4 regions of the Mangrovibacter sp. MFB070 genome follow, and region 3 is predicted to be linked to each of the others. Evidence: predicted binding sites of a transcription regulator. Region 3 holds the regulator's gene; each other region holds the start of a gene.
The links. Region 3 encodes CRP, which controls carbon source genes, mostly activating them, when cyclic AMP is high. Its sites were predicted from a motif close to ATGTGANNNNNNTCACAT; they were not measured.

Region 1 (6,060 bases), on a different contig from region 3:
AGCCGCGAGAATTTGGCAGCCAGGTCGCCAGTACCACCCGCTAAATCGAGCACACACTGCCCACGCCGTACACCACTGCAGTCAATAGTGAAGCGCTTCCATATGCGATGAATACCAAAGGACATCAGATCGTTCATCAGGTCGTACTTTGACGCCACCGAATGAAAAACCTGCGCGACCATATCCGCCTTTTGTTCTGTCGCTACGGTGCGATAACCGAAATGCGTAGTATCTTTTGAATCAGATTCATCAGCCATCTTAGTGCCTGCCCATCCTAAAAAAGAGTGTGAAGTGTAACAGATTGCGCAATATTGCTCTAAGTCTCAAACCCGGTGGCAAAATACCACCGAACGATTGTTATTGCGCCTGTCAGGGCGGTAGTGGCGTATCCTGCCGTGATGCCACACTGGCATCAGTATCTTCCTGGCGTGCCTGTTCTGTTAGTTCAGGATTTATCTCACGCTTGATCTCTACCCCTAACTCACGGAATGAATCTGCCTGAACCAGCAAATTCCCGCGCCCATGAGCTAATTTTTTCATTGCCTGGTGATAATTGTCCTGGGCTTTGTTAAGGCTTTGCCCTATTGCCATCATATCATCAACAAAGAGGCGCATTTTGTCATACAACCGGCTTGCACGCTCAGCGATTTGTTGGGCATTACGGCTTTGATGCTCGTAGCGCCACAGGTTCGCTATCGTGCGCAGTGCCACCAACAGCGTTGTCGGGCTGACCAGCATAATATTATTGCGCAAAGCTTCGCTAATCAGCTCTGGCTGGCGGTCTATTGCCAATAAAAAAGCGGGCTCCACCGGAATAAACATCAGCACATAATCCAGCGAGCGTAAACCGGGAAGTTGTTGATAATCTTTACGGCCCAGCAGGCGAATATGGTTACGTATTGCCGCAATATGTTCACTAAGTGCCGCTTCACGGGTCACATCGTCATCGGCATTAAAATAGCGCTCATAGGCCACCAGCGTCATTTTGGCGTCTATTACCACATCTTTATTTTGTGGCAGGCGCACAATCACATCGGGCTGCATACGGCTGTGGTTATCTAATGTGACACTGACCTGGGTTTCATATTCGGCCCCTTCCCGCAAACCGGAAGCTTCCAGAACACGAGCCAGAACCACTTCTCCCCAGTTCCCCTGAGTTTTATTATCACCTTTCAGCGCACGGGTAAGGTTGACTGCCTCTTGCGTCATCTTCGCATTGAGCTGCTGTAGTTGCCGAATTTCGTGGGTCAGGGTATGCCGCTCACGTGCCTCTGTTCCAAAATTCTCCTGCACCTGGCGACGAAAGCCGTCCAGTTGTTCCCGCAAAGGTGCCAGCAGGCCCGACAAACTCTGGCGGTTCTGCTCATCCATACGTTGGTGGCTTTGAGAAAAAATGCGGTTAGCCAGGTTTTCAAACTGTTCACTCAGGCGTTGTTCACTGTTGATCATCTGCCGGTTTTTATCTTCCGTATGTAAACGGTTTTCTTCCAGCCGGGTGGCCATTTCCCGCAGGTCTGCTTCCTGAATACGGTTAATATCCAGTTGATTACGCAACTCCTGATTCAGTTGTTCGTATTCTTCTTGCCAGTGCTGGCTTTGCACCAGTTGCTGGCGGGTTGCCATAAGTTCACCATACACATCACGATGCGCGGCCTGTTCTTCTGCCATATGCCGTGCTGCGCGCAAACTGGCAAGCAACCAGCCCGTTAAGCCGCCTACGGCTAATCCGCCCGCAAGGAAAAACCAGGTAAATGCCACACTCCCTCCCACCTGAAAATCTGAGTCTGCTAAAATTTTGCTGTATAAATGTCCAGATTAAAAGGCTTTATGGTGCAGGATGGCTATCTTGAGGTAATTTGGCTGTTTTTTCGCCGTTCAGGAGGGAGGAACAAGAGAGCATGAGATAAACCAGCGGAGGGTCCCCCGCTGGGGTATTGGCAATAATCAGAGCAGGCGACGCGCAGCCTCTACCACGATTTTCACCGCATGGCTTTCCGTTTGTTTCATGGTTTCCGCGTTGGGGATTTCTTGCTGGGTGCGGTTAACAATGACACCAGCAACCATCCCGGCGCGTAAACCCTGGCTGGCACACATAGTCAGCAGCGTCGCAGATTCCATTTCGTAGTTCATGACACCCATTTGTTGCCACTCTTCCATAGAGCCTTTAAAGCGGCTGACAACGCGCCCGGAAAACGTGTCATAGCGTTCCTGGCCTGGGTAAAAAGTATCAGACGATGCAGTCACCCCAATATGAGTGGTAGCACCAACAGCTTTGGCTGCTTCTACTAATGCAGTAGTGCAGGCAAAATCCGCCACCGCCGGGTACTCCATCGGTGCAAAATGCAGGCTCGCGCCATCAAGGCGCACAGATGCCGTTGTGACCAGGACATCGCCAACATTGATATGCGGCTGAATGGCACCAGTGGTCCCTACACGCAGGAAGGTACGAATACCCAGTTGAGCTAACTCTTCAACAGCAATCGAGGTAGACGGGCCACCAATGCCGGTGGAGCAAACAATGACCGATTTCCCGGCTAACTCCGCTCTCCATGACGTAAATTCACGGTGTGCGGCCAGTTTTACCGGGTTATCCATTAATGCGGCTATTTTTTCCACCCGCTCAGGATCGCCCGGAACAATCGCCAGTGTTGCGCCCTGTAAATCCGCTTTGGTAAGCCCAAGATGAAACACATCAGACCTGGACATAAATCACTCCTCTTTGAGTCAATGTTCGGGTGAAGTAAAACTGTACTCTACTGAAGTATCTGGCTTTAAAAAGTGACAGTAATCACCTTAAAACTTCAAGATTACATTATGTTGCTTATAAATTGTGATATGAATCACAAATTGTAATCGGACCAGTTAAGAAATTTGTTTTAATTACACTTTTTGTACACTGCCAGCCCACCCTTGTGCAGCTATAGTTAAGTTTATGCGCTATTCACATGGAGATTGCTATGACAGAAAAAAAGACAACCACGCCTGCCAATAACCAATTCGCACCTGCGGTATCCCCGGTAACATCAACCGTCATTCATACCAGCGATGAGGGGTTACACACAGGCGAAACGACCATAGCAACCCAGGGTGAAAACATGCCAGCCTGGTATGCAAGGCCACAGGAAGTAGCCGCTCCTTTGCCCGTTGTCATTGTGGTGCAAGAGATCTTCGGCGTGCATGAACATATAAAAGATGTATGCAGGCGTCTGGCGCACCAGGGGTATCTGGCCGTAGCTCCGGAACTCTATTTCCGCCAGGGGTGCCCGAATGAATACGATGAGATCAGCGCATTACTCCGCGATCTGGTGAGCAAAGTACCCGATGCTCAGGTGCTGGCCGACCTTGATCATGTGGCTAGCTGGGCCGGTAAACACCATGGTGATCTGCACCGTTTGTTTGTTACTGGTTTTTGTTGGGGCGGTCGTATTAGCTGGCTGTATGCCGCACATAACCCCCAGCTTAAAGCTGCTGTGGCCTGGTATGGCCGCCTGGTTGGCGCACACACGCTGACATCACCTCAACACCCGGTTGATGTTACTGCAAACCTTAGCGCTCCTGTTTTGGGCTTGTATGGCGGCAAAGATGACGGCATCCCGCTCGACAGTGTAGAAACCATGCGCCAGGCATTGCGCGCGGCAAATGCGAAAGCAGAAATCGTGGTTTACCCGGAAGCGGGGCACGCATTTAACGCTGACTACCGTCCCAGCTACCACCAGGCGTCAGCGCAGGATGGCTGGGAAAGAATGCTCGCCTGGTTCACGGCATATGATAAAGGCGCAAAATAGGCAGCTAACGTTATAAAAAAACAAGGAAAGGCCAAAAGCCTTTCCTTTTTCATTGCTGGTTACTCATTACCGGCTACTCATTGCAGGCCACATTTAAACGGATTGATTAACAGGACTGGCGCAGGTTACGGGCAGCCTCAACCATATTTGCCAGTGCTGCGCGGGTTTCTTGCCAGCCCCGCGTTTTCAGCCCGCAATCCGGGTTTACCCACAACCGCTCAGCCGGAATATAACAGGCGGCTTTCTTCAGCAGGTTTTCTATCCAGGCAACATCAGGCACATTGGGTGAGTGAATGTCATAGACACCAGGCCCAATTTCGTTCGGGTATTCAAACTCTTCAAAGGATTCCAGCAGTTCCATATCAGAGCGTGATGTTTCGATAGTAATAACATCAGCATCCAGTGCCGCAATGGAATCCATGATGTCATTAAATTCGCAGTAACACATATGGGTATGAATCTGTGTTTCGTCTTTAGCAACCGCAGCATTCAGGCGGAATGCTTCCACGGCCCATGCCAAATAATCCTGCCAGTCACTCTGGCGTAGCGGTAGACCTTCACGCAACGCGGGCTCATCTATCTGGATAATGCCAATACCTGCTGCTTCCAGGTCTGCCACTTCATCGCGCAGTGCCAGGGCAATCTGTTTCGCAATGGTTTCGCGGCTGACATCTTCGCGAGGGAATGACCAACATAAAATCGTCACCGGGCCGGTCAACATGCCTTTCATCGGTTTATCTGTTAATGACTGGGCATATTTAGCCCACTCAACTGTAATGGGTGCCGGGCGGCTGACATCGCCAGTCACAACAGGCGGTTTCACACAGCGCGAACCATAACTTTGTACCCACCCGTTTTGGGTGAAAGCAAAACCATCAAGATGCTCACCAAAATACTCAACCATATCATTACGTTCTGCCTCACCGTGCACCAGCACGTCCAGCCCCAGGCGTTCCTGCTCCTGCACCGCCTGGCGGATATGCTCAGCGATACTGGTGCGGTAATTGCCCGCATCCAAACGCCCCTGTTTGAAATCCAGGCGCAGGCCGCGAATCTCTTTAGTCTGCGGGAATGAACCTATTGTGGTGGTCGGCCAGGCAGGCAAATTAAAGTGCGCACGCTGCAATTGAGCGCGTTTTGCGTACGCGCTTGCTCGCTGGCTGTCTCGTTCACCAATGGCTGCAAGCCGCTCAGCAACAGCCTGGTTATGCACACGGCGAGAATCAGACCGGGCCTGAATCGGGGCACTCCATTCAACCAGATTACGGGTATCAGCACTATTCAGCGCATGAGCAAGTAACGCCAGCTCTTCACATTTTTGTACTGCGAAGGCAAACCAACTTTTCACTTCGTCATCAAGGCGGGTTTCAACACGCAGGTCAATGGGGCTGTGCAGTAAAGAACAAGAAGAGGCAACCCATAGCGGGCGCTGGCCAGCAATACCTTTAAGTTGCTGGTATTTTTGTGTTAAGTCAGCACGCCAGACGTTACGCCCGTTGATAACACCGGCAGACAATAACCAGTCTGGTGGTAGTTTGCGGTGTAATTCAGTCACACCATCATGGCCGTGAACCAAATCGACATGCAACCCTTGTACAGGTAATGCAGTGATAGTCTCGAGGTTAGGGGTGATACCTTCAAAATAGGTAGTCAGCAGTAATTTGACCCGGCCATTCAGCGCCTCGTAAGCCGGTTTAAATACCTCCAGCCACGCCTTTGGCAATTGCAGGACCAGAGCGGGTTCGTCAATTTGTACCCATTCAATGCCACGCTTTGCCAGTTCATCCAGAACTTGTTGATAAACCGGTAGAATGTCCTTAAGCAAAGACAAGCGGTCAAAAGCCTCACCTTTAACTTTACCCAACCAAAGATAAGTGACTGGCCCCAGTAATACGGGCTTTACCTTGTGGTTGAGAGCCAGCGCTTCATCAACTTCATCCAACAGTTGTGTCCAGCCCAGGTGAAATGACTGCCCCAGGGTAAATTCCGGCACCATATAGTGATAGTTGGTATTAAACCACTTGGTCATTTCTGCGGCGGCAGCGGGTTCCCCAGTGGGTGCCCGGCCACGGCCGATACGAAATAATGTGTCGATATCAATACTGCCATCGGAATTTTGGTGGCGTGCAGGGACATTGCCCAACAACAGACTGGTGCCAAGAACATGGTCGTACCAGGCGAAGTCGCCAACAGGGAGTATGTTGATACCGGCATCACTTTGTTGTTGCCAGTGGCGTGCGCGTAATTCACGCCCGGTTTCGAACAACGCTTCACG
Region 2 (6,060 bases), on a different contig from region 3:
TTCACTGTGGTAGTGCATTGCGGCTGCAATACCTTTCACCAGGTTCGGGTGGGGCAGACCATATTCCAGCGTCCCCAGCAGCGGTTTGATCAGGCGGTCACCCGCACTTAATTTACGCAATGGCTGGCGGCCAACACGTTCCACATCATCTTTCAGATACGGGTTCTCAAAACGACCAAGGATTTTCTGGATATAGGCTGCGTGTTTCTCTGCATCAAAGCCGTAACGCTTGATGAGCACCGCGCCGCTCTCTTCCATTGCGCCTTTCACAACAGCGCGGATTGCCGGGTCAAGAATGGCATCACGAATCGTCTGGTGACCCGCCATTTGACCAAGGTAGGCGGTTATAGCATGCCCGGTGTTCAGCGTGAAGAGCTTACGTTCAACAAATGCCATCAGGTTATCAGTTAATTCCATTCCTTTGATGGCAGGCAGCTCGCCAACGAACTGGGTTTTGTCCACAATCCATTCGCTGAAGGTTTCAACAGTGACTTCCAGTGGGTCATTGGTGGCTTCGGAAGGGGGAACAATACGGTCCACGGCAGAGTCAACAAAGCCGATGTGGCTTTCTACCCAGGCTTTGTCCTCGCCACCCAGTGCATTGAACACATGGCCTTTCAGCTGCGTGGTGCCGCGCACCATGTTTTCACAGGCAATAATGTTGAGTGGGGTATCGTTACCCTGGGTTTTACGTAACACCAGGCCTTTAGCAATAGCTGGTGCGATACGCTCCAAAATTTGTGGGCCTACCGCGGTAGTTACCAGGTCCACACTGGCAATCAGTTTCACTACATCGTCACCGATGCTACTGACGGCATCCACACCGGTAACGGTATCGATTTGCTTTTGTTCGCCAACAACATGCACCTGGTAGCTGTGGCGTGCGTTTAATGCATCCAGTACTACCTGGTTAACATCTGCGAATGTCAGGCTGATACCGGCATCTGCCAGAAGTTTGCCGATAAAGCCACGACCGATATTACCTGCGCCGAAATGTAATGCTTTCATGTGTAAACCTTCTCTAAATTATGGCTCCCGAAGAGGGCTAAGGTGAGTTACGTGAGTCAGGCATCGCCTCACCGTAACCCTCTCCTGTAAAGGAGAGGGGAGATACGTTTTTTATTGCCACCGTAGCGTAACGCCACTTCAGGCTATTATGTTGCTTTGTGCTGGCGAAGGGGTGTGCCATAGCCAGCGGTGCATCTGTTGCGCGTTTACCTGGTGTTGGCTGTTGCGCGATGCGTACTGTATGCGGCGGCGAACCACCGCATACGAGTATTACGCAGCCTGTTTGCCAGACAGCAGGTCCAGTACTTCCTGAACACTGGTGGTGGCAGCAAGGCGCTCAATCACACTCTCATCATCCAGTGCGTTGGTAAGGCTGGTGATAACCTGAATGTGCTCGTTATTGCGGGCAGCAATACCGATAACCAGACGGGCGATATCATCTTCTTCTTCACCAAAACGCACGCCTTCCGGATACTGGCAGAACACCACGCCGGTTTTCAAAACGCGGTCTTTGGCTTCTACTGTACCGTGCGGTACTGCAATAGACTCACCCAGATAAGTCGGGGTCAGTTTTTCACGCTCCAGCATGGCTTCAACGTACTCTGGCTGGACATAGCCCCCTTTCACCAGTTGTTCACCGGCAAAGCGAATGGCTTCTTCTTTGGTGGCAGCTTTGCGGCCAAGGAACACGTTGTCTGCACCCAGGCGGAACAGACCTTCTTCACTGGAGGTGAAGCTGTCTTCCAGGCTGTGCATCACTTTGGTTTCTTTCTCACTCAGGTGCTGGGATTCCAGCAAACGGTCAGTGAGGTTGGCATACAGGCTGCTGTCCAGGAAGTTGGTCAGTGAAATATGCTGTGCCTGAGGAGCCTGGCGCATAGCGCGCTCTGTCAGGTCGCGGTGCGTAATCACAATATCCACATCGTCTGGCAGGCTGTTGATTGCGCAGTTGGTTACAGAAATATGGTTCAGACCGGCATTCTGCACTTTCTTACGCAACACGCCCGCGCCCATTGCGCTGGAACCCATACCGGCGTCACAGGCAACAATGATTTTGCGCACATGGCTCAGGTCGTTGCTCAGGCCTGCACCTACAGCCAGCGGCGCGCCAGCACCTTTGGACTGTGCTTTCATATCCTGCATACGTGCAGTTGCTGCTTCCAGGTCGTCTTCTTCTTTCACTTTGCTGGTTTTCAGCAGAATAGAAGCAATCACGAAGGAAACTGCCATGGCGGCGAAAATCGCAGCAATGTTAGCGAAGTATGTGCCTTTCGGCGTCATTGCCAGTACAGCCAGAATGGAACCCGGAGATGCCGGAGAAACCAGGCCGCCGTGCAGCACGGTCAGTGTGAACACGCCAGTCATACCACCGAGGATAACAGCCAGCAGCAGACGCGGGTTCATCAGAACATACGGGAAATAAATTTCGTGGATACCACCCAGGAAGTGGATGATAGCAGCACCGCCAGCAGACTGTTTGGCACTACCACGGCCGAAGAACATGTACGCCAGCAGGATACCCATACCCGGGCCCGGGTTGGCTTCAATCAGGAAGAAGATAGATTTCCCGATTTCATGAGATTGCTGGATACCCAACGGTGAGAAGATACCGTGGTTGATGGCGTTGTTGAGGAACAGGATTTTTGCCGGTTCAACAAAGATGGACGCCAGCGGCAGCATGTCGTGCACGACCATGAAGTTAACGCCAGCAGCCAGCACTTTAGACAGCACTTCAACCGCCGGGCCAATGCCGAGGAACGCCAGCATTGCCAGTAACATACCAATGATACCGGCAGAGAAGTTGTTCACCAGCATTTCGAAGCCGGAACGAATCTTACCGTCTACGAAACCATCGAATTTTTTAATGCAGTAACCGCCCAACGGGCCGGCAATCATTGCACCAAGGAACATCGGAATATCGGCGCCAACAATCACGCCCATGGTGGTAATTGCACCCACCACACCACCACGCTCATTGCCCACCAAACGGCCACCGGTGTAACCAATCAACAATGGCAGCAGGTAGGAGATCATCGGCCCTACCAGTTTTGCCATAGTTTCGTTAGGCAGCCAGCCTGTCGGAATGAACAACGCAGTGATAATACCCCAGGCGATAAATGCGCCAATGTTCGGCATTACCATATTGCTGAGAAAACGACCAAAGCTTTGCACCTTGATCTTGATATCGGATGACATAGAACACCCCTTCTTCTGTTTACGCGCTGGGATTCAACCCGGGTTTTATTGTTAACTGTGTCGGCAGAGGTAAGCGCCGAATTGATTCAGTGACGCGAATCTGGCACTTAACCGCGAATCTGTCCAGTCACCGGATATTTGTGTGATCAATATCACTATTTTCACTGGTGTGCATGGGGGTGTTAAGTGATCTTGATCACAAAAAATCAGTGTAAAAAAAACACAATGCGGTAAAAATACGCAAAGCCGGCATGTAAATGTGATGTTAATCACGTTTTAACACGCGTTGTTTGTTTGTATTTTGTGATATTGATCACAATCTATTTTTTGCGGTTTTTCCTGATTGTGATCAATAGCAACCTCGTGGTATGGCCTCGCGGAACTGGGTGAAAGTAAATTACATGTTAAATTTTTTCTGCAGGGCATGCCGTGCTGCAGGGGAATAGCGTATGATTTGAGATAACGCTCACTTTTCATGATGTACTGGCATTTCACAATGCTCATTCACTGATGAGGGTTCTGCGCATGAAACTGGTCGGGAGTTACACAAGCCCTTTTGTTCGTAAAATATCGGTGCTGTTGCTGGAAAAAGGCATTGCCTTCGACTTTGTTAATGACTCGCCGTGGAATGAAAATAACCATGTTGCGCAGTCTAACCCATTGGGGAAAGTACCGGTTCTGATTGCCGATGATGGTGCCTGCTGGTTTGACTCACCGGTTATTGCCTCTTTTTTGGAGCTGACTCAAGGCGTGCCAGCCTGCATTCCATCAGACCCGTATGCGGCTTTGCAGGTGCGCCAGCTCGAAGCACTGGCCGATGGCGTCATGGATGCCGCTATTCTCTCTTTTCGTGAACAGCAGCGCCCGGCAGCACACCAACTGGAAAGCGAACTGGTGCGACAGCGGGAAAAAATACTGCGTGGGTTAGATGCACTGGATGAAGCCGCCAAAAACGGGGCATTCAATACGCAACAACTGGATGTTGCCACTATTGCTGTGGGTTGTGCGATGGGCTACCTGAATTTTCGCCGTATCGCCCCCGGCTGGTGTGTGGACCGCCCGCATCTGGTTAAATTGGTAGAGCAACTCTTTCAGCGTGACAGTTTTGCCCGCACAGAACCGCGCGTCGCTTGATCTCCACTCAGGAAACCGGGGAAATCCCCCGGTACACTTTACTTTTGTCTTTTCAATGGCACTGAACACACTATGACTCAGGATCTCCGTCAGTTATTCAGCCAGATTCCGGCTATTGACCGCTTACTGCATGACCCGCAGATTATTCCGTTGGTGGAGCGGTTTGGGCACACGCAAGTGGTGAATGCACTGCGTGAACGGGTACAGCAGGCCCGGCAATTCATTCTTCAGGAGCAGGTGTTACCTGCCTGGGCACAAAATTGGTCCACTGCCGTAGCGCAATACCTTGAGCAGGCAGGCCAGCCTGCTATTCGCCGCGTATTTAACCTGACAGGCACTGTGCTGCACACCAACCTGGGGCGCGCATTACAGGCCGAAGCGGCAGTACATGCCGTGTGTGATGCCATGCGCTACCCGGTGACGCTGGAGTACAGCCTGGATGGCGCGGGCCGCGGGCACCGGGACCAGGCGGTGGCCGGTTTGCTCTGCCAGCTCACTGGCGCGGAAGATGCCTGTGTGGTCAATAACAATGCCGCTGCGGTGCTACTTATGCTGGCGGCGACCGCCGCAGGGAAAGAAGTGGTGGTGTCTCGTGGGGAGTTGGTCGAAATCGGCGGGGCTTTCCGTATCCCCGACGTTATGCGCCAGGCTGGATGCCAGTTGGTGGAAGTGGGGACAACCAACCGTACCCACAGCAAGGATTACCGCCAGGCTGTGACAGAAAACACCGCATTATTAATGAAAGTGCACACCAGTAACTACCAGGTGATGGGCTTTACTGCCAGTGTCAGCGAAGCGCAACTGGTGGCGGAAGCTCAAGCGTACGGCATTCCGGTGGTCACTGATCTTGGCAGTGGTTCGCTGGTGGATATGCGTACCTGTGGTTTACCGCCAGAGCCGATGCCGCAGCAACTGATTGCCGATGGGGTTAGCCTGGTGAGCTTCTCAGGCGATAAACTGCTCGGCGGACCACAGGCCGGGATTATTGTCGGCAAGAAAGAACTGATTACAAAAATCCAGCAACACCCGCTTAAACGCGCCTTGCGTGCCGATAAAATGACGCTTGCCGCTCTGGAAGCCACCCTGCGTTTGTATCTGCAACCCGAAACGTTGTTCGAGAATTTACCTACCCTGCGTTTGCTGCACCGTGACGCGGCGGCGATTCATGAGCAAGCGCAGCGCCTGCTGCCTGCACTGGCGGCTCATTACAGCCCTGAGTTTACTGTGGCGGTACAGCCTTGCCTGTCTCAGCCCGGGAGTGGTGCTTTGCCAGTAGATTCCCTGCCCAGTGCCGCACTGACTTTCACCCCGGTTTCCGGGCAGGGTAGTGAGCTGGAAGCACTGGCTGCGCGTTGGCGTGGGTTACCGGTGCCGGTAATTGGGCGCATTGCTGGTGGCGGGCTGTGGCTGGATTTACGTTGCCTGGAAGATGAAGCAGGATTACTGGAGATGTTACTGCAATGATTATTGCCACTGCGGGCCATGTCGACCATGGGAAAACCTCGCTGATTCAGGCGTTGACCGGGGTGAATGCAGACCGTCTGCCTGAAGAAAAACAGCGCGGCATGACAATCGACCTGGGTTTTGCCTACTGGCCGCAACCCGATGGCCGCGTGATTGGGTTTATTGATGTGCCGGGGCACGAAAAGTTCCTGGCGAATATGCTGGCAGGTGTGGGCGGTATCGACCATGCCTTGCTGGTGGTCGCCTGCGATGATGGCG
Region 3 (6,060 bases):
GTGTCCAATTCTGGGCGTTTGTCTGGGCCACCAGGCGATTGGTCAGGCATTTGGCGGCAATGTAGTTCGCGCCGCGAAGGTGATGCATGGGAAAACGTCTGCGATACACCATAATGATCAAGGAGTTTTTCGTGGTCTGAATAACCCACTGACTGTTACCCGCTACCACTCCTTATTGCTTGAGCGTGAGAGTCTGCCAGAGGTATTTGAAGTGACTGCATGGACGGAACAACAAGAGATTATGGGGATCCGTCACCGGTTGCTGGATATTGAAGGGGTACAGTTCCACCCGGAAAGTATTCTTAGTGAACAAGGCCATGCTCTTTTGAATAATTTCCTGAAACGTTGATTTTTCATTGCTATCAAATGATTTTTTATGCATATTTTGTGATTATAATTTCATTACGCATTTCTACTAAACATAGGTGGATATGAAATGGCAACTGAACAACCCGCAGTAACCCGCTCAACATTTGATGACGTTATCGTTCCAATTTTTGCCCCCGCAAATTTTATCCCGGTGAAAGGTAAAGGGAGCCGAGTGTGGGATCAGCAAGGTAATGAGTACGTTGATTTTGCAGGCGGCATTGCGGTTACAGCGTTAGGGCACTGCCATCCGGCGCTGGTTGAAGCACTGAAAGCACAGGGGGAAACCTTGTGGCATACCAGTAACGTGTTTACTAATGAGCCGGCATTGAAGCTGGGGCAAAAACTGATAGCCTCAACTTTTGCGGAGCGCGTTTTGTTTATGAATTCGGGCACTGAAGCCAATGAAACCGCCTTTAAGCTGGCCCGTTTCTATGCGTCTACGCGCCACAGTCCTTATAAAACAAAAATAATCGCTTTTCATAATGCTTTTCATGGACGTTCTTTATTCACTGTTTCTGTGGGGGGGCAGCCTAAATATTCAGATGGCTTTGGCCCGAAACCGGCAGATATCGTTCATGTGCCTTTTAATGATTTACATGCGGTGAAAGCCGTTATGGATGACCACACCTGTGCTGTTGTGGTGGAACCTATTCAGGGAGAAGGCGGCGTGATGGCGGCCACTCCTGAGTTCCTGAAAGGCCTGCGTGAGCTGTGTGACGAATATAAAGCCCTGCTGGTGTTTGATGAAGTTCAGTGTGGTATGGGCCGTGCTGGTAAGCTGTTTGCTTACATGCACTATAATGTGACTCCCGATATTTTGACCAGTGCTAAAGCGATTGGCGGTGGGTTCCCAATTAGTGCGATGCTGACAACAGAAGAGATTGCATCGGCATTCCATGTTGGCTCACATGGCTCGACCTACGGCGGTAACCCACTGGCGTGTGCGGTGGCAGGTGCTGCTTTCGATATTATCAATACGCCGGAAGTTCTGGATGGTGTTATGGCGAAACGCGAGTTGTTCGTAAAACACCTGAAGCAGATTAATGAACAGTACGCTGTTTTCAGTGATATCCGGGGAATGGGGTTACTGATTGGTGCCGAATTGAGTGCCGCATACAAAGGGCGGGCGCGTGATGTACTGAATGCGGCCGCAGCGAATGGTTTGATGATCCTCAATGCCGGGCCGGATGTAGTCCGTCTGGCTCCGTCTTTGGTTATTGATTATAAAGATATTGAAGAGGGTATGGCTCGTTTTGCCGATGCAATAAAAGCGGTGGTTAAAGGGCTGTAACTGCACTCATGCACTCTCTGTATGCACTTAACTGATGGTGCCGGGGTTCAAGGACAGCAATAAAAAGCCGGGTAACCCCGGCTTTTTACTTTTGAAGCAGAGTGTTCCATTCATCAAGATTAGTACAGGGCTTTACCTGAACTGTCTTTTACATTGGCTTTCCATGCAGCACGAATCTGTTCAGTAACGCTTGCAGGCAGTGGAGCGTAATCCAGGTTACCAGCGATAGCGTTGCCATTTTTGTAAGCCCAGTCAAAGAACTTCAGCACTTCGGCACCTTTCTCTGCATTTTCCTGCTTTTTGTAGACCAGGATAAAAGTAGTAGAAGAGATTGGCCATGCATCTGCACCTTTCTGATAAGTCAGGTCCTGAGCAAAGGTTTTACTCCAGTCGGCTTCTTTTGCGCTGTTACTGAAGCTTTTTTGGGTCGGCTCGATTGCTTTACCGTCAGCATCAAACAACTTAGTCCAGGTCAGGTTGTTCTGTTTTGCGTAGGCATATTCAACATAACCAATAGAACCCGGCAGACGCTGTACGAATGCAGCCACGCCATCGTTCCCTTTGCCGCCCAGGCCAGTTGGCCATTTAACGGTGGTGCCTTTACCAACCTGGCTTGCCCAGTCCGGGCTTACTTTGGACAGGTAGCTGGTGAAGACGAAAGAGGTGCCTGAACCGTCTGCACGGCGAACCACATTGATGTTGGTATCCGGCAATTTGGCATTCGGGTTCAGCTTAGTGATTGCCGGGTCATTCCATTTCTTGATTTTACCCAGGTAGATATCACCCAGTGTTTTGCCATCCAGAGTCAGTTCACCTGATTTAATACCCGGGATATTAACGGCCAGAACCACGCCACCAATCACGGTCGGGAACTGGAACAAGCCATTTTTTTCCAGATCAGCATCGCTCATTGGCGCATCAGATGCACCAAAATCGACGGTTTTTGCAATGATTTGTTTGATACCACCTGAAGAACCAATTCCCTGGTAGTTTACCTGAGAACCTGTTTTCTGCTGATATTCTGCAGCCCATTTTGCATAAACCGGCGCTGGGAACGTACCACCGGCACCTGTCAGGTTAGTGGCTGCAAATGCAGTTGTGGTGGACAGAGTCAGAGCGGCGATTACAAGACGGGCTGAAGAGCTAAGCATTGCCATAATTTCTCCCGGAAAAGGTTAGATCAAAAATAATTTTTTAATCGCTGTGTTTTCAGTACCCGGGAAGAATAAGGCGAATTTGTGACAGTTTTGTGTCATTCGTGAACAATTTTCAGAATTTGTTCGGTAAAGCCGAAGGGATATTGGGTTGAGCAAAACAAAAAGGCACGCTCTGGAGCGTGCCTCAATGTGTGATGAAATACAGTAAAATTAACGAGTACCGTATACCACAATGGTTTTACCGTGAGCGGAAATCAGGTTTTGATCTTCCAGCATTTTTAAAATACGGCCCACAGTTTCACGGGAACAGCCAACAATTTGGCCAATTTCCTGACGGGTAATTTTGATTTGCATGCCATCCGGGTGGGTCATTGCATCAGGTTGTTTCGCCAGGTTAAGCAAAGTCTGTGCAATTCGGCCGGTTACATCAAGGAATGCCAGGTTCCCTACTTTTTCAGAAGTGACCTGTAAACGACGTGCCATCTGGGATGAAAGGCGCATCAGAATGTCCGGGTTTACCTGGATCAACTGGCGAAATTTTTTGTATGAAATTTCGGCTACTTCACAGGCTGTTTTTGCACGAACCCAGGCGCTACGCTCCTGGCCTTCTTCAAACAGCCCCAGTTCGCCAATAAAATCGCCTTGATTAAGATAAGAAAGGATCATCTCCTTGCCTTCTTCATCCTTGATAAGCACGGCCACAGAGCCTTTTACGATGTAATACAGCGTTTCTGCTTTCTCGCCCTGATGGATCAGGGTGCTCTTGGATGGATACTTATGAATGTGGCAATGTGACAAGAACCATTCGAGAGTCGGGTCTGTTTGGGGTTTGCCAAGCACCATGCGCGGTTATCCTCTATTATAAACTTGCTCAAAGACAGGGTAGGGCCCTGTTGGCGTTACAACATTAAATCGCCCCATTCCTGAAGCGAGCCATGAGTCGTTTGGTCTGTAATCGCTTTTTCCTCTGTAACAGGTATGACGTCACTGTCAGTCTGTTACATCTTGTTTGTTTTAGCACAGGTTTCCTGAAGTGTCTTCTATTGTCTCGTTTCAGCATGACCTGTGTCGCCTTCCATTGCCTGTTTTGTTAATGCCGCGTAATCTGTTGCGATAACACTTTAGTTGGGAGTAATGAGTATGCAGGCGCGAGTTAAATGGGTTGAAGGTTTAACATTTTTGGGTGAATCCGCCTCAGGCCACCAGGTCCTGATGGATGGTAACTCCGGTGATAAAGCGCCAAGTCCAATGGAAATGGTGCTAATGGCTGCCGGTGGATGCAGTGCCATTGATGTTGTCTCTATTTTACAAAAAGGCCGCCATAATGTGACTGATTGTGAGGTCAAACTGACATCTGAACGCCGGGAAGAAGCGCCGCGTTTGTTTACCACTATCAATTTGCACTTCATCGTTACAGGGAAAGATCTGAAAGATAATGCCGTGGCTCGCGCGGTGGATTTGTCTGCGGAAAAATATTGCTCTGTTGCGTTAATGCTTGGCAAAGCAGCCACCATCACGCACTCATGGGAAGTGGTTGAAGGCTAAGTTTTCATGGCGGGGGCTGTACTTTGCAGCGCCCGCCCGTTCTGTGCCTGTATCAGGCCCCCGCGATTTTTTTCCCTTCAGCCAGGCGTTTGACCAGTGGCGTCATGATTAACTCCATCGCCAGGCCCATCTTCCCACCCGGGACAACTAGTGTATTGATATGAGAAATAAATGACCCTTGCAGCATTGCCAAAAGCCATGGGAAATCGATATCTTCCAGCCCGCGGAAATGAATAACGACAAAACTTTCATCCAGAGAAGGAATCGCTTTGGCTGCAAAGGGGTTGGACGTATCCACGGTAGGCACTCGCTGGAAGTTAAGGTGAGTACGTGAAAACTGGGGTGTAATGTAATTGATGTAATCTTCCATTGAGCGCACCACTGAATCCATCACGGCTTCCCGGGAATGGCCGCGTTCACTGGTGTCCCTTACCAGCTTTTGAATCCACTCGAGGTTAACGATAGGTACCACGCCGACCAGGAGATCAACGTGTTGAGCGACATCACACTCCTGAGTTACCACGCCGCCGTGCAGCCCTTCATAAAACAATACATCTGTGGGTTCAGGCAGCGGTTGCCAGGGGGTAAAGGTACCAGGCACCTGATTCCAGGGAACGGCTTCATCGTAAGTGTGCAGATATTTGCGAGACTGGCCGTTACCCTGCTCGCCGTATTGCCTGAATGTGCGCTCCAGCAAGGCAAAGTCGTTGGCATCTGGCCCGAAATAACTGATATGGCGGCCAAGGTCGCGGGCTTTACGTATTGCCATATCCATTTCCGGGCGGGTATAGCGGTGAAAGCTGTCACCTTCAACTTCGGCAGCCCGCAGATTAAGCTGATTAAATATTTTACGAAAGGCAATGCTGGTTGTCGTGGTACCGGCTCCACTGGAACCGGTAACCGCAATAACAGGGTGCTTGGCTGACATAAACAACCACTCCATCAGTAAGAGGCAATGTGAAACGCACAGTACTGCAGGTTAAAGCAGTATAGTGGTGGATGCCAATACTGTGTGTGACGCCTGTGAATCAGCCCTTAAATTGGGTGCGGGGCATGATATTCACCGTTTCATGCAATTCAGACCAGACCAGAACAGCATCACCCTGTTTCAGTTGCCGTTTTACATCCGCCACTTTTTGAGCAAGTGAGCGCTCCTGCGCGCCATAATCGGTACCTTCACGTAATACAAAGGACTCAATCAGGTTATCAAGCGTATCGGGTGCTATCTGTTGCCAGGGAATGATCATTTTAATTACTTAGATAACGGGTTAACCAACTGGGGATGCGCTTTTCAAGCCACATTTCCGGGCGAGCGACGCTACCACCGATAAACCCGACATGACCACCATGATCGGTGAGTTGGTATTCAATATTTGACGGAAGTAGAGTGCTGTCTGGTATGACATGATGATCCATAAAGGGATCATCCTTTGCGTGAATAATCAGTGTATTTACCGCGATATTCGGCAGATGGGGCATGGCGCTACACTGGCGATAGTAATCCAGTGCGTCGTCAAAACCGTGAATACGGGAAGTAATTAAATCATCAAATTCTCTGATTCGTTTTACTTTGCGTAACCGGGGTAAATCGACAGGGAGTGAACCCGGGTACACAGCCAGTTTCCGGCTGGCATTCGCTTTCAGTAAGTTCAACAGGTAGCGTTGATAAATACGAGAAAAACCCCGCTCCATATGGTA
Region 4 (6,060 bases), on a different contig from region 3:
ACCCCCGGATGCGATACGGATGCAGTTTGTGTGGCCGGAAATCTTCAACCGGCTGATAGTGGAGTCAGCATTCTCTTTCCCTTTCAACGGGCCAATGACTACCCGGTTCCAGCCATTATTCACGGTAATATGTGAAGAAAAACCTTCAAATGCTAACTGCGCACGCACAGTTTCGGCCTGGTCTGACCCGCGGAATGAGCCACATTGTATCATCCAGCGACGCTCATCTTTTTTCTCTGCAGTTTTGGCCGGCTCCTGTACCTGTGTGACAGGCGCAGGCTGTTCGGTTCGGGTTGCAGTGGTACTCCGCGTCTGTTCCCTTTGGGATGTATGCGCAGGCGTTTGCATCAGGTCTTCATAAGGTGAGGCTGATGTGGGTGCCCGCACAGGGGAAGAGTGCGAATAAGTTTGTGTATTACGCGTTGTTGAAGGCTGAGACTGAGTCGCCGCCGCGCGGGATGACGCACCCGAAGGCTGTGCCTGTTGTTGTGCCGCGGCGGCCTGGCGTTGACGCTGCAATGTTTGCTGGCGTTGTTCTGGCGTTTGTTCATTCCAGGGCACTTCACTCAGTTGTGTGGGCTGCTGGCGCATATCTGCCTGCATTTGCTCCAGTAACTGGCGTTGCTCATTGGTTAGCTGGTCAGCATTCTTGATTTCCCCTCCTGAAGAGGGTTCTGTAGGCGTGCGGATGCCTGGCTGGCGATTTTCCAACTCTTTAATATAGCGCCACCGCTCTTCGGGCTTCGGCGGCAGACCATTGCCAGGAATGCTTTGCCCGCTTCGCGCCTCACTTTCTTCTTTTTTATGATGGGTAATAAAGTAAAGCCCGCCAACAAAAGCCACCAGAACAGCAGCCGCAACGGCAACCATCACTGGAGAGAGTGCAGACCCCTGAGCCTGCTTTTTGCGGGAATTTCCTTTTTTCCGCCGTGCCGGCGTCGATTGCCCACGACGTACGTAATCTCGTTGTGCCACTATCGTTTCGCTGTGAATATCGTATTTATCAGTCCGCCATGTTACTTAAGGGGCGGGAGTTTGACCAGATTAAGGATTCCGAAAGCGTTAAATCCCTGTTTTTGCCGGACCAGTCGATTCCCTGATGACCAGATCGCAGTCAAGCAAACGGGAGCCCGGGCTGATGGTGTTCCCATTCAACTGTTCCAGAAGCAGCAGCATCGCTTCCTCGCCAATCTTGAAGCGGGGCTGCGCCATGGTGGTGAGTGGCGGGTCGCAAAAGCGTGATAATGCAATATCGTCGAAACCCATAATAGACAGGTCCTGTGGTACGCGCAGGCCGTGGCGTTTTGCCCATGAAAGCGCACCCAGCGCCATGACATCACTGTGGCAAAATATGGCGGTGGGCGGAACAGGCAGGCGTTGCAATTGCTCAAGCGCACTCGCCCCGGCTTCATAGCTAAAATCGCCGCGTACAATATAGTTTGAGTCTACCGTGATGCCATTGCGCCTCAGGGCCTGAATATACCCTTGCAAGCGGTAGTGTGAGAGCGGCATCTCTTCGGGGCCGGCAATACAGGCAATATGAGTATGACCTTGCTGTAACAACCAGGCGACAGCATTAAAAGCCGCAGTCAGGTTGTCGATGTGAACTGTTGGTAGTTCCAGCTCAGGTGCGAATTCGTTCGCCATCACCATTGGCGGCAGGTTGCGTTGCTCTTCGCGGCTGGCATCGAAAGGCAGTTGGGAGCCGAGCAGTAGCATGCCATCGATTTGTTTACTGATGATGAGGTCAATAAAGTTTTTTTCTTGCTGGTTTTGGTGGGCGCAGTCGCCAATTAACACCAGGTAGCCATGCTGTGCCGCAGTGGTTTCGATACCGCGCAGAATTTCACTGAAAAAGGGATCGCAAATATCCGGCACAATGACCAGCAGGGTGCGGGAGTCGTTGCGTTTGGCGCTGCGGTTCAGAGCATGTGGCAGATAACCCAGCTCAATAGCGGCCTGTTCAACCCGAGTGCGTGTTGCCTGTGAAACTTTCTCGGGGTTCATTAATGCGCGAGAGACTGTTGCTGTGGACACTTCTGCTTTTTCTGCCACATCTTTCATCGTGGGCGCCACGACTTTTTTGTTCGCCTTCAACGTGCTCTCCTCGTCCGAAACCGCAAATGATGCATTTTATCTGATGCTGTTCACATTTTTATCAGATAATCGCAGCAAGTTGTTACAACTCTTTCATTTGAAGTGTGATCTGTGTCGTTTTTCGGAGCATCCTCGCATTCTTCTGGCGAATTAGCCTTCAATCGGATCGACGTCCAGCATCCATTTTACTTTTTTCGCCCCGGGCAGGGTGTTAACCAGAACCAGTGCAGTTGCCAATACTTGTTGAAGACGGGCGCGTGAAGGGTGTTGCAGCAAGAGCTGCCAACGGAATCGACCACCACGTTTGGGTTGCAGAGCCGGAACCGGGCCGAGCAACCACAGTTGTTGGTCTGCCGCCGGGCTTGCCTGAAGCAGGTTGCGCAATTGCTGTAAGAAGACCGGAGCATGCTGGTTGTTGTGGTCTTCAGCGCGAATAAGCACATGGCTGCTCCAGGGGGGCAACATGACTTTTTGCCGCTCAGCCAGCGCCTGGCTGGCAAATGCGTCATAACCTTTTGCGAGCAAAATTTGTAGTAAGGGGTGGTCGGGATGGTGAGTTTGTAAAATAACTTCGCCTTGTTTGCCCGCCCGCCCGGCTCGCCCTGATACCTGAGTGTACAGTTGAGCGAAGCGTTCTGCGGCGCGGAAATCAGCTGAAAATAATGCACCATCGACATCAAGCAAGGCGACCAGGGTGACATCGGGAAAGTGGTGCCCTTTAGCCAGCATTTGGGTACCAATCAGGATCCTCTTCCCTCCACGGTGAACCGCCTCAAGGTGTTTTTCCAGTGCGCCTTTACGGCTGGTGGTGTCGCGGTCAATGCGGGAAATGGGCACTGAAGGAAAAAACGGAGCAAGGCTTTCTTCCAGTTGTTCTGTGCCCGTGCCGACGGGTACCAGGTGGGTTGAACCACACCCCGGGCATTGGTGAGGAATCGGCCGCTGGCTGTCGCAATGGTGGCAGCGCAGGTGCCGCTGACGTTGATGAACGGTGTAATAGTGATCACACCGCTGGCATTCAGCAATCCAGCCACAATCATGGCACAGCAAAGCCGGTGCATATCCGCGCCGGTTCAGGAATAAAATCACCTGGTTATCCGCTTCAAGGTGCTGGCGCATGCGGTTAATCAGTGCCGGAGATAAACCAGCCTGAAGTGACTGGCCTTTCAGATCCAGAACGTGTTGCATTGCCGGGCGAGCATTTCCTGCCCGCCGGGTCAGTTTAAGTTGGCGATATTTGCGTTGCTGGACGTTATACAGTGTTTCCAGCGAAGGCGTGGCAGACCCAAGCACAATGGGAATGTCTTCACTGTGGGCACGCCACACGGCAAGATCACGGGCGTGGTAACGCCAACCTTCCTGTTGCTTATAGGAGCTGTCATGCTCTTCATCAATAACGATAACGCCCAGGTTGCGAAATGGGGTAAACAACGCTGAACGCGTACCAATCACAATCGCGGAGTCACCCCGGCTGGCTTTGATCCACGTGGCTAACCGCTCACTGTCATTCAGCCCTGAATGCAGCACATCTACCGGAGCATTAAATCGTTCGCGAAAACGGGCGATGGTTTGTGGTGTAAGCCCAATCTCTGGCACCAGTACCAGCGCCTGTTTGCCTCGTGCCAACACGTTTTCCAGCACGCTCAGGTAGACTTCTGTCTTCCCGGAGCCGGTTATACCCGCCAGTAGCCAGGCAGTAAAATGGTCATCGTCACCGTGAATTGCCCCAACCGCCATTGCCTGCTCGGTATTCAACCGCAGGCGTTCCTGAGCAAGTGTGAATGTGTTTTGCCATGGCGAACTTGCTGGCTCTTCCTGGCGAATGTCACACAGCCCTTTACGGCGCAATGACTGGAGAGCGGAATCGTTCAGGTCAAGTTCTGTCGTTTGTTGGCGCAGCACCGGGCCCTGGCGAAGAGCCGCCAGCGCTTGCTGTTGCTTTGGCGCACGTTTTAACCCATTCAGGTCCGTTGCCATGCCTTGTTCGGTAGCAAACCAGTAACTTTGCGGCGACAACAGAGCAGGTTTACCCTGGCGTAATGGAATGGGTAAGGCGTGGAACAGCACTTCACCAATCGGGTGGTGGTAGTAGTTAGCGGCCCACTGGAGTAAACGCCATAAAGATGCTGAGTAAAGCGGTGCGCTGTCCAGTGCTTCTTGCACAGTTTTCAGGTCTGCCAGAGGGAGTTCGCTGAAGTCATCAATACTGACCACAATACCTGTGCGTTTTTGCGTTCCGAAAGGCACGGTGACACGGCAGCCTGCTACCAGCACCATATTTTCAGGTACGGCATAGTCAAAAGTGCGGTTTAGCGGAACGGGCAAAGCAACGTGGGCAACGGGCATCAGCGCTTCCAAAGCAAAAAAAGGCAGCCTAGTGTACACTGTGGCTGCGGTTGTGTGCGGATCAGTTTGCATACCCTGGTTAATTTCTGTATGATTCGCCGCCTTTGATGTGCAATTTCGCACTCAAAAACATTACTATCAACTTCGCGTGGTGTCTGGCGTTAGGGCTGGAAGAGCGACGCGGCCTTAGACCTGAGGTTTTCCATGAAAAAAGATATTCACCCGAATTATGTAGAAATTACTGCAACTTGTTCTTGCGGTAACGTCATCAAAACCCATTCTACCGTGGGTCACGACCTGAACCTGGACGTATGTGGTAAATGCCACCCGTTCTTCACTGGTAAACAACGTGTTGTTGATACCGGCGGTCGTGTTGAACGTTTCAACAAACGTTTCAGCATTCCGGGCAGCAAGTAAGATTTTGCTTGCCACAAAAAAGGCGCCGAGAGGCGCCTTTTTTGCATCTGTTATCTGATGATAACGCTGCACCGGATTAATATTCCCACGTATCCGGGTCTATTCCCAGCTCACGCATAATTACTTTTGCATGTTCCGGAATTTCATCACTTCGCTCTTTACGCAGGTCATCGTCGTCTGGTAACGGCTGCCCGGTAAATGCGTGGAGAAATGCTTCACACAGCAATTCACTGTTCGTTGCGTGGCGCAGGTTATTTACCTGGCGACGAGTACGTTCGTCAGTGAGGATCTTTAACACTTTCAGAGGAATGGAAACCGTAATTTTCTTTACTTGTTCACTCTTCTTACCGTGCTCAGCGTATGGGCTGATATATTCGCCGCTCCATTCAGCCATGAGATACCTTTAGTCCTCTCAGTCATTAAAAAAGGCCCAACCCCTTGCGGGAACTGACCATTAAAGTAAATTTTTACCGTACACAGATTCGCACATTTTTAGACAGCGTTGCTGTGTTGCGGATCTTAAGCGTATAAGTTTAACGGTTATTGGCGCTCTGCTCAATCTATACGCAAAGAAGTTTAGATGTCCAGATGTATTGACGTCTATGTTAACTCTGTTTACTCTGTTGGCTGTCTTCTGATTACTGTATTACGCGCCTGCCGGTTCAGGTGTCAGCCAGGGATACTCACCATGACACGCAAACAAGCCACAATTGCTGTACGTAGCGGATTAAACAATGATGAACAGTACGGTTGTGTTGTGCCGCCGATTCATCTCTCCACGACTTATAACTTCACTGATTTCAATTCACCACGCGAGCATGACTATTCTCGCCGTGGCAACCCAACGCGCGATGTTGTCCAGCGTACACTGGCTGAACTGGAAGGTGGTGCCGGTGCAGTTATGACGAATACGGGCATGTCTGCCATTCATTTGTTGACGGCTATTTTCCTGAACCCCGGCGACCTGTTAGTTGCGCCCCATGATTGTTATGGCGGCAGCTACCGGTTATTTGACAGCATGGCGAAACGTGGTTGCTACCGTGTACAGTTTGTTGACCAGAATGATGAAGCGGCACTGGAATCGGCTCTGGCACAAAATCCCAAACTGGTGCTGATAGAAAGCCCGAGCAACCCTTTACTGCGTGTCGTGGACATCGCAAAAATTTGCCAGGCGGCAAAAGCTGCCGGTGCAATCACTGT

Region 1: a site for CRP is predicted at 2,829-2,846, ahead of udp (uridine phosphorylase). Genes of this name have one in related genera too.
Region 2: a site for CRP is predicted at 3,389-3,406, ahead of DT73_RS08485 (PTS mannitol transporter subunit IICBA). Genes of this name have one in related genera too.
Region 4: a site for CRP is predicted at 2,136-2,153, ahead of cytR (DNA-binding transcriptional regulator CytR). Genes of this name have one in related genera too.

What each region holds. Positions count from the first base shown of each region.
Region 1 is NZ_JJMI01000051.1:61,057-67,116, reverse strand. It holds gene ubiE (bifunctional demethylmenaquinone methyltransferase/2-methoxy-6-polyprenyl-1,4-benzoquinol methylase UbiE) at 1-257, opposite strand, end outside; gene rmuC (DNA recombination protein RmuC) at 370-1,758, opposite strand; gene udp (uridine phosphorylase) at 1,945-2,706, opposite strand; gene DT73_RS22440 (dienelactone hydrolase family protein) at 2,958-3,785, shown strand; gene metE (5-methyltetrahydropteroyltriglutamate--homocysteine S-methyltransferase) at 3,892-6,060, opposite strand, start outside.
Region 2 is NZ_JJMI01000020.1:20,730-26,789, forward strand. It holds gene mtlD (mannitol-1-phosphate 5-dehydrogenase) at 1-1,008, opposite strand, end outside; gene DT73_RS08485 (PTS mannitol transporter subunit IICBA) at 1,279-3,204, opposite strand; gene DT73_RS08490 (glutathione S-transferase) at 3,730-4,338, shown strand; gene selA (L-seryl-tRNA(Sec) selenium transferase) at 4,411-5,802, shown strand; gene selB (selenocysteine-specific translation elongation factor) at 5,799-6,060, shown strand, end outside.
Region 3 is NZ_JJMI01000028.1:16,424-22,483, reverse strand. It holds gene pabA (aminodeoxychorismate synthase component 2) at 1-349, shown strand, start outside; gene DT73_RS15505 (aspartate aminotransferase family protein) at 437-1,660, shown strand; gene pstS (phosphate ABC transporter substrate-binding protein PstS) at 1,780-2,817, opposite strand; gene crp (cAMP-activated global transcriptional regulator CRP) at 3,028-3,660, opposite strand; gene DT73_RS15490 (OsmC family protein) at 3,958-4,362, shown strand; gene DT73_RS15485 (phosphoribulokinase) at 4,415-5,290, opposite strand; gene DT73_RS15480 (YheU family protein) at 5,391-5,609, opposite strand; gene DT73_RS15475 (hydrolase) at 5,611-6,060, opposite strand, start outside.
Region 4 is NZ_JJMI01000052.1:99,538-105,597, forward strand. It holds gene ftsN (cell division protein FtsN) at 1-975, opposite strand, end outside; gene cytR (DNA-binding transcriptional regulator CytR) at 1,063-2,097, opposite strand; gene priA (primosomal protein N') at 2,248-4,443, opposite strand; gene rpmE (50S ribosomal protein L31) at 4,648-4,860, shown strand; gene metJ (met regulon transcriptional regulator MetJ) at 4,937-5,254, opposite strand; gene metB (cystathionine gamma-synthase) at 5,549-6,060, shown strand, end outside.